Regions from separate parts of the Kineococcus sp. GCM10028916 genome, predicted to be linked through region 3. Evidence: riboswitches for the same ligand, from Rfam matches in the RefSeq annotation. Region 3 holds a riboswitch; each other region holds the start of a gene.
What was found. A riboswitch is a leader RNA that binds a small molecule or an ion and turns the genes downstream of it on or off. The one in region 3 is predicted to bind S-adenosylmethionine.
Positions count from the first base shown of each region.

Region 1: linked by a shared signal. The riboswitch ahead of ACFQ46_RS20030 (MetQ/NlpA family ABC transporter substrate-binding protein) and the one ahead of ACFQ46_RS06705 (MFS transporter) in region 3 are both predicted to bind S-adenosylmethionine.
Region 2: linked by a shared signal. The riboswitch ahead of ACFQ46_RS09270 (ABC transporter substrate-binding protein) and the one ahead of ACFQ46_RS06705 (MFS transporter) in region 3 are both predicted to bind S-adenosylmethionine.
Region 4: linked by a shared signal. The riboswitch ahead of ACFQ46_RS07695 (acyl-CoA dehydrogenase family protein) and the one ahead of ACFQ46_RS06705 (MFS transporter) in region 3 are both predicted to bind S-adenosylmethionine.

Region 1 covers NZ_JBHTFM010000018.1:204,112-206,301, reverse strand. The annotation lists gene ACFQ46_RS20040 (hypothetical protein) at 1-535, shown strand, start outside; gene ACFQ46_RS20035 (DUF1737 domain-containing protein) at 532-735, shown strand; SAM riboswitch class IV at 840-950, shown strand; gene ACFQ46_RS20030 (MetQ/NlpA family ABC transporter substrate-binding protein) at 1,018-1,974, shown strand; gene ACFQ46_RS20025 (methionine ABC transporter ATP-binding protein) at 1,971-2,190, shown strand, end outside.
Region 2 covers NZ_JBHTFM010000006.1:442,276-444,465, reverse strand. The annotation lists gene metE (5-methyltetrahydropteroyltriglutamate--homocysteine S-methyltransferase) at 1-928, shown strand, start outside; SAM riboswitch class I at 1,077-1,169, shown strand; gene ACFQ46_RS09270 (ABC transporter substrate-binding protein) at 1,349-2,190, shown strand, end outside.
Region 3 covers NZ_JBHTFM010000003.1:863,945-866,134, reverse strand. The annotation lists gene ACFQ46_RS06705 (MFS transporter) at 1-993, opposite strand, end outside; SAM riboswitch class I at 1,003-1,091, opposite strand; gene ACFQ46_RS06700 (SGNH/GDSL hydrolase family protein) at 1,177-1,968, shown strand; gene ACFQ46_RS06695 (alpha/beta hydrolase) at 2,048-2,190, shown strand, end outside.
Region 4 covers NZ_JBHTFM010000006.1:104,709-106,898, reverse strand. The annotation lists gene ACFQ46_RS07700 (AAA family ATPase) at 1-485, shown strand, start outside; SAM riboswitch class IV at 717-827, shown strand; gene ACFQ46_RS07695 (acyl-CoA dehydrogenase family protein) at 874-2,124, shown strand; gene ACFQ46_RS07690 (GNAT family N-acetyltransferase) at 2,100-2,190, opposite strand, start outside.

The DNA.
Region 1 (2,190 bases), on a different contig from region 3:
CGCCGAGGAGGCGTGGGTCTTCGGCGCCCTGCTCGGGCTGCAGCAGGACAGCGAGGACCCGGCGTTCGTCCGGGTCGCCGTCGTCGTCGACCTCCCCGAGGACGAGTGCGCGCTCTTCAGCCGACCGCAGGCCGGTGAGTTCTGGCTCAACGCGTCCGGACTGGCGAAGAGCCCCGTCCAGGTCCTCTTCCGGTCCGCGCAGGCCCCGGTGTGGAACCACCTGGTCGAACGGCCGGTGCGGTTCTGGGCCCGGGAGGAGGGCCTGGACCACGAGGCGCTCCTGCAGCTGCGCAACGGCGACGGCGAGGCACTGCGCCCCGAGGCGCCCACGGACGGGGAACTGCGCGAACGCCTCGACCGCGACCTGCGCGCGAGCCTCGAGGCCCTGCGCCGCACGACCACCGACTACGACGGGAAGCGCTGGGCCCGGGCCAACCACAAGAAGCTCGGCGACGCGCTGGCGGACGTCGCCCTGGGCCTGCTGAGCCTGCAGGACGCCCGCGACGCTCTGGGCGCGAATAGTCTGGACGCGTGAGCGACGAGAAGCTGACGTACCGGCTGCTGACCGGCCCCGACGACCGTTCCTTCTGCGAGAAGGTCACGGCGGCCCTGGCGGAGGGCTACGTGCTGTACGGCAGCCCGTCGGTGACGACGACGGACGGGCGCACCGTCGCCGCGCAGGCCGTCGTCCTCCCCCACGTCCTGATCCGACCCGGTGACGGCGGTGCGGCGTGACCGAACGCCTGCGCTGAGACGCGGGCGGTCCCGCGGCCGGGCTGATCACCGGCGCGCAGGGGCGATTTGACGGGCTCGACGACGGGAACCTACGGTTCCCCCACGGTCATGAGTGACAGCGACAAGCCCTGGCTCGCTGTCCGGCAACCCTCCCCCGCGGCGGGGTGCCCCAGGTGAAGACCAGGCCGGACGACCCCGTCCGGCAAGCGCGGAGCAACGCACGTCGTCGATCACGGGGTGCTGCGAGCCGCGCGCCCGCCGTTCGACCACCGGAGTGCCACCGTGTCCAGCCCCGCCCCCGCCCTGCCCGACAAGCCGAAGCGCCGCGGCCTCCTCATCGGGATCGTCGCCGCCGTCGTCGTCGTGGTCGTGGTGATCGTCGCCGTCGTCCTCGGGACCCGCAATGACGACACCGCGACGACCACCGCCGCCGGTTCCGCCCCGGCCCAGACCGTGAAGATCGGCGTGGCCGACAAGTCGCTGGACTACTGGAAGACGTACGTGGACCTGGCGAAGTCGAAGCTGAACGTGACCGTCGACCTGGTCAACTTCTCCGACTACAGCCTGCCGAACCCGGCGCTGTCGCAGGGCGAGATCGACCTGAACCAGTTCCAGCACATCCAGTACCTGGCGAACTACGACGTCACGGCCGGCGACGACATCCAGCCCATCGGTGGCACCGCCATCTACCCGCTGCCGCTGTACTCGACCACGGCGAAGAGCCCGTCCGAGCTCCCCGAGGGTGCGAAGGTCGCCATCCCGAACGACGACATCAACCAGGCCCGCGGCCTGCTGGTGCTGCAGTCGGCCGGTCTGCTGACCCTCAAGGACGGCGGCAACGCCTTCTCCTCCATCGACGACATCGAGACGAAGAAGGTCGACGTCACCGCCGTCGACGCCTCGCAGACCGCCGGCGCGCTGCAGAGCGGTTCGGTCGCCGCCGCGATCGTCAACGTGAACTACGCGACGAGCGCCAAGCTGCCGGAGACCGACATCATCGCCAAGGACGACCCGTCCGACCCCTCGGCCGCGCCCTACGTCAACATCTTCGCCGCGCGGGCGAAGGACAAGGACAACGAGACCTACCTGAAGCTCGCGGCCCTCTTCCAGGACCCCGCCGTGCAGACGGTGTTCACCAAGGACTACCCGAACGCGGTCGTCTCCGACCGCAGCGCCGCGGACCTGCAGGCCGACCTCGCCACCGTCGAGGCCGACGCGAAGGCCGCGAAGGGCAAGTGAGCGCCCTCGTCACGCTGGAGAACGTCTCCAAGCGCTTCGACCGCCGCGACGGCCAGTCCGTCGCGGCGGTCGACGACGTCTCCCTCGACGTCGAGGAGGGAGAGGTCCTCGCCGTCATCGGCTACTCCGGCGCCGGCAAGTCCACGCTCGTCCGCCTCGTCAACGCCCTCGAACTGCCGACCTCCGGCAGCGTCAGGGTCGGGGGGCAGGACCTGA
Region 2 (2,190 bases), on a different contig from region 3:
GGCCGCCTACGAGGAGTTCCTCAAGGCGGAGATCGACCGCGTCGTGGACCTGCAGGAGGAACTGGGCCTCGACGTCGTCGTGCACGGGGAACCCGAGCGCAACGACATGGTCCAGTACTTCGCCGAGCAGCTCGACGGGTTCGCCGTCACCGCCCACGGCTGGGTCCAGTCCTACGGGTCGCGGTGCGTGCGCCCGCCCATCCTCTGGGGCGACGTCGTGCGCCCGGCGCCGATCACGGTGCCCTGGAGCCGGTACACGAGGACGCGCACGGCGAAGCCCGTCAAGGGCATGCTGACCGGCCCGGTGACGATCCTCGCCTGGTCCTTCGTCCGCGACGACCAGCCGCTGGGCGACACCGCCCGCCAGGTCGCCCTGGCGCTGCGCGACGAGGTCAGCGACCTCGAGGCCGCCGGCATCGGGATCGTCCAGGTCGACGAACCCGCTCTGCGCGAGCTGCTGCCCCTGCGCACCCAGGACCAGCCCGCCTACCTGGACTGGTCGGTGAACTCGTTCCGCCTGGCGACGGCCGGTGCCGCCGACGCGACGCAGATCCACACCCACCTCTGCTACTCGGAGTTCGGCGAGGTCATCGACGCGATCGACGGCCTCGACGCGGACGTCACGAGCATCGAGGCGGCACGGTCGCGCATGGAGGTCCTCGGCGACATCGCGCGTGCCGGTTTCGCGCGGGGCATCGGGCCGGGGGTCTACGACATCCACTCGCCGCGCGTTCCCTCGACCGAGGAGGTCGTCGGGTTGCTGCGCGCCGCCGTCGCCGCGGTCCCGGCCCGCCAGGTCTGGGTGAACCCGGACTGCGGCCTCAAGACCCGTGGCTACGCCGAGACCACCGAGTCGCTGCGCAACCTCGTCGAGGCCGCCCGCACCGTCCGCGCGGAACTCCCCGCGCACGCCGTCGCGACGAGCTGAGGCCCCCGCCCGACCGGATCCCCGCTGGACGAGCGCCGCCCTCCTGACCCCCCGAGGTCAGGAGGGCGGCGCTCGTTCGGCCCGGGTTCCCACCGACCCGCCCGGCCGGGTTGAGATTCCGGCAGGGGGTCCCTATGATTCCTGCAGAACACCATCCAGAGCGGCTGAGAGACCTGGCTCGACGACGTCGCAGCAACCCCCCGGCAACGGGCGCGGGTGCTTCCGCCAGGAACGATGGAGGAGCGCAGTGAACAAGACGTCCCACGTCGCCGTCCTGAGGCGCATCGTCGACTTCTGCCTCACCGGTTCCACCGGCTGTCGCTGACCCAGCACCCCCGCTGACCGGGAACGTACCGGTCACCCCGCGTCCCCGCCGCAGGCCGGACGTGTCGTCGACGTACCCCTCAGCCTGGAGAACCCTTGCGCACCCGCACGCCCTTGTCCGCCGTCGCCCTCGTCGCGTTGTTCGCCCTCACCGCCTGCGGTGGCGGGAGCCAGGACGACGGCAGTGCCGCCGCCGACGGTGAGCCCGTCGCCGGCGGGAACCTCACCTTCGCCATCCAGGTCGACTCCGGGTGCATCGACCCGCAGCAGGTCGGCAACAACGACGCCCTGAACGTCGGTCGCCAGCTCGTCGACTCCCTCACGGTCCAGGACCTCGACGGTCAGGTCCAGCCGTGGCTGGCCCAGAGCTGGGAGGTCAGCCCCGACGCGAGGACGTTCACGTTCCACCTGCGTGAGGGCGCCACGTTCTCCGACGGGACGCCGCTCGACTCCGCGGCGGTCAAGGCGAACCTCGACGGCATCGTCGCGCTCGGGGCGAAGGCGTCGTTGGCCTCGGCCTACCTCGCGGGCTACACCGGGACGCAGACGCCGGACGCGCGGACGGCCGTCGTGACGTTCTCGCAGCCGAGCGCGCAGTTCCTGCAGGCGACGTCGACGATGAGCCTCGGTCTGCTCTCCGTCGCGACGACCACCGCTGATCCCGCGACCCGTTGCGATGGAACGACTCTCGTCGGATCCGGTCCCTTCGTGGTCGGGAAGTACACGAAGGACAGCGAGGTCGTGCTGAAGAAGCGCACCGGGTACGCCTGGGCCCCGACGGGTTCGAAGCACAGTGGTGACGCCTACCTCGACACGATCACCTACCAGGTGGTCCCCGAGGCGAGCGTGCGCACCGGGTCGCTGCAGTCGGGTCAGATCGACGCGACGACGGCGATCTCCGCGCAGGACCTCCCGCAGTTCGACGGCGGCGGTTTCTG
Region 3 (2,190 bases):
GAACGCGGGCACCGTGAACACCGCGGTGAGGACCGACCCGAACAGGTAGACGGGTTTGCGACCCACCCGGTCCGAGAGCAGGCCCCACAACGGGGTGGCGGCGAGGCTGAGGACCGAGGCGACCAGCACGGCGAGCAGACCGACGTCGGCCCCGTCCTCGCGCACGTGGTTGGTCAGGTAGTTCAGCGCGAACACCGTGTAGAGGACGTAGGCGCCGTTCTGACCCAACCGCATGCCGGTCGTCAGGAGCACCCCGCGCTTGTTCGTCGCCAGCACCTCGGCGACGGGTCGGCGCGACGTCGCGTCGGCCTCGCGCAGCGCGGTGAACGCCGGGGAGTCGGTGACCTTGAGGCGGATGACCAACCCGATGACGACGAGCACGGCGCTGGCCAGGAACGGGATCCGCCACCCCCAGGCGAGGAAGTCCTCGCTCGAGGTCAGGGTGCGGGTGAGCCAGAAACCCCCGCTGGCCAGGACCATGCCGGCCGCGGAACCCATCTGCGGGATCGCGCCGAACAGACCGCGCCGGCCGGTGGGGGCGTGCTCGACGGACAACAGGACGGCCCCGCCCCACTCACCTCCGGCCGAGAAACCCTGCAGCAGTCGCGCCGCGACCAGCAGGACCGGGGCCCACACCCCGATCCGGTCGTGGGTGGGGAGCAGGCCGATGGCCGCCGTCGAGATCCCCATGACCAGCAACGAGGCCACGAGGACCGCCTTGCGGCCCACCCGGTCGCCGATGTGACCGGCCACCGCACCGCCGAGGGGGCGGGCGGCGAAACCCACGGCGTAGGTGGCGAACGCGGCGATCACGCCGACCGCGCCACCGACGTTCGGGAAGAACAGCGGGCCGAGGACGATCGCCGCGGCCGTGCCGTAGAGGTAGTAGTCGTACCACTCGATGGTGGTGCCGACGAAGCTCCCCAGCGCCGCCCGGCGGCGGACGAGGGGTTCGCTGGGCGTGGCGAGGACGGTGTCGTGCACGGTGCTCACAGAACGGTTCTCCCATCGGTCCTGGCGGTAGCACCTTCCCCGCGGGGTGGTTGCTGCGACGTCGACGAGCCAGGTCTCTCGGTCGCTCTGGATGGCTGGGGCGAACCTACGACGGGGGCGCGCACCAGGCAAACCGGGGCCCGGTCCCGAGCGCGGGGCGCGAGCCGGTGCCAGAGTGGGCGGGTGAGCTTCCCGTGGGTCCGCTCCCCGCGCACCTCCCGGACCGTCGCCCTCCTGCTGGCCGTCTGCGCGGCCGCCTGCGCCGGGCCCGACGACGCCGCCTCGTCCTCCGCGCCCCTGCGCCTGCTGTCCCTGGGCGACTCCGTGCCGGCCGGGGACGTCTGCGGCTGCACCGCCTTCCCGGACCTGGTCGCCGACGGCCTCGCGCCGACCGGCGGGGCCGACGTGGTGCAACGGGCCAGCGGCGGGGCGACCTCGACCGACGTCGACTCGGTCCTGCGCCGGCTCGCGGCGGACGAGGGACCCCGGCTCGGCGCGCCGGACGTCGTGCTCCTGCAGGCCGGGGCCAACGACCTCGTGCAGCAGGTCGACCTCGCCACCTCCACCGCCGGGGCCGTCGACACCGACGCGACGATCGAGCGGGTGGTGGCGACGCTGGCGGAGACCGTCGACGAGCTCACCGCCACCGGGGCCCGGGTCGTCGTCCTCGACTACTGGGCGGTCGGGCTGGACGGTGCCGTCGCCCGGCAGGAGTACACCCCCGCCGAGCTGCACGACCAGGTCGCCCTCACCGACGCCTTCGACGACCGCCTCGCCGTCGCGGTGGGGAGCGAGGCGCTCTTCGTGGACCTGCGCCCGGTGTTCCACGGCCCGGACGGGACCGGCGACCCGACGACGCTGCTCGCCGCGGACGGCGACCACCCCGACGCCGCCGGGCACCGGGCCATCGCGGACGCCGTGCTGGACGTGCTCGCCGGCTCGGAGGGTGCTGCCGGTTCGCCGGGAGACCGCTGAGAGAGGGCACGTCCCCGCCTGTGGTGACCCATGGTGGTCCCGGCGCACCACGCGCCGGTTCTGGCACGGGGGGTGTGGGGTGGGTCTCGACGATCCGCTGACGCGGTGGATCGCCATCGGCGTCGCAGTGGTGGCCACGGTGGCGCTGGTCGTCTGCTGGCGGGGGCTGGCCCGGCGGGGGTTCCTCGCCGTCCTGGGACGCTCGGTGGCCCTGCTCGGGGT
Region 4 (2,190 bases), on a different contig from region 3:
ACACCCGTTCCCGCAGCGAACTCGCCGGGCTGATCAAGATCGCGTTCGGCGGTCAGGTCGCCGAGGAGTTCTTCTTCGGCGACGTCTCGACCGGCCCGGCCGGCGACCTGCAGTCCGCGACGCAGGTCGCGGCGCAGATGGTCGGTTCGGCGGGCATGGCCGGGACCCTGGTCTCGTTCGCGGCCGTCCAGCAGGGCGCGTTCGCCGACGGGAACCTCGTCTCCCACGTCCTCGGCGACTCCGAGGGACGGCGGCTGGTGGAGAACCTGCTGACCGAGCAGAAGGAGTTCGTCCGCGAACTCATGGACCGCAACCGCCACCTGGTGGCGGCGCTGCGCGACGCGCTGCTGGAGCGGCACGAACTCATCGGTCACGAGATCACCGACGTGCTCGAGGCGGCGCAGGCCGCCCACGAGGCGCAGTCCGCACCGTCCCGGGTCATCGACCTGCGGGACACCACCTCCGGCGTCGTCCGGGGGATCTAGGACTCGTCGGGGTCGTCGCCGCAGGAGGGGAGCGACGACCGCGACGCAGGAACTCGCGCACCGTGGGAGGCCGGGGGGCCTCCGGGGGCGGTGGCGCGGGAACACAGGAACGGGAACGGTTGCTCCGGGGGGCTGGAGCAGACGTTCCCGTTCTGCTGTCCGCCGCCGCGCGATCGGCCACCCGCGGAGCGGGCTGGACCCTCCCTCCCCACCTGTGGTTCCCTGGTCCCAGGTCATGAGCGCCAGCGACAAGCCCCGGCTCGCTGGCCGGCAACCCTCCTCGTCGTGGGGTGCCCCGGGTGACGACCTGACCTGGTGCTCCGGCACGGGTAAGGACGCCGTCCCTCCCGTTCCGGACGCCGACGCGTCCACGATCGAGGAGAGCTCCGTGAGCACCACCCTGGAACCCACCGCCGAACCCGATGTGCGGGAACGCTTCACGCCGCTGCTGCAACGGATCGCGGCCGGTACCGTGACGCGCGAGCAGGACCACGAACTGCCACGGGACCAGGTCCGGGAACTCCTCGACGCCGGGTTCGGTCGGTTGCGCATCCCCGTCGAGGAGGGTGGTGGCGGTCTCGACCTCGTCGAGTTCACCGACCTGCTGGTCGACCTCGCGGCCGCCGACTCGAACCTGCCGCAGATCTTCCGCGGCCACATCGCCTGGGTGGAGCAGGTCCTGAGCCTGCCGGTGGGGGAGTACCGCTCGCGCTGGATCGCGCGGCTGGTCGCGGGGGAGATGGTCGGGAACTCCTGGAGCGAGGTCGGTGACGGGGTCACCGGTGAGCAGCAGACGATCGTCACCACCCGGGACGGACGCACCGCGATCTCGGGCCGGAAGTACTACACGACCGGCACGATCTACGCCGACTGGACCGACGCGACCGCCCGCCGACGCCTCCCGGACGGCACCTACGAGGTCGTGACCGCCCTGGTGCCCGTCCGGGGTCGAGGGGTTCGCGTCTCCGACGACTGGGACGGTTTCGGGCAGCAGCTCACCGGGACCGGGACCCTCGAGCTCGACGACGTGGAGATCGACGCCGACGACGTCTCCCCGTTCACCACCCGGTTCCGCTACCAGACCGCGCTGTACCAACTCGTCCTGCTGGCCGTGCACGCCGGGATCGCCGCGGCGGTCGAACGCGACACCGCGCACGAGGTCCGCACCCGGACCCGCAGCTACACCCACGGGTTGGCCCCGCTCGTCAGGAACGACGCCCAGGTGCTGTCGGTGGCCGGCGAGATCTCCTCGATCGCGTTCACCGCCCGCTCCCTGACCCGCGCTGCGGCGCAGGCGGTCCAGTCCGCCGCCGACACCGCACACCGGCCGGGGACGGCGGCGGACCGGGCGGCGAACGTCGAGGCCGAGATCCGGACCGCCCAGGCCCAGGTCGTGCTCTCGGACACCGTCCCGCGCGCCGCGACGCTGCTCTTCAACACCCTCGGCGCGTCGGGCACCTCACGGGCCCGCGACCTCGACCGGCACTGGCGCAACGCCCGCACGGTGGCCTCGCACAACCCGGTGATCTACAAGCAACGGATCGTCGGCGACTGGTCGGTCAACGGCACCGAACCGCCGTTCGTGTGGGACGTCGGCACCCACGCCTCCGTCGTTCAGGCGGAGGGCGCGACCCGGTAGTGGTAGGCGTGGTGGACGGTGAAACCGGCGCCCTCGTACAACGCGCGGGCGCCGGCGTTGTCGCCC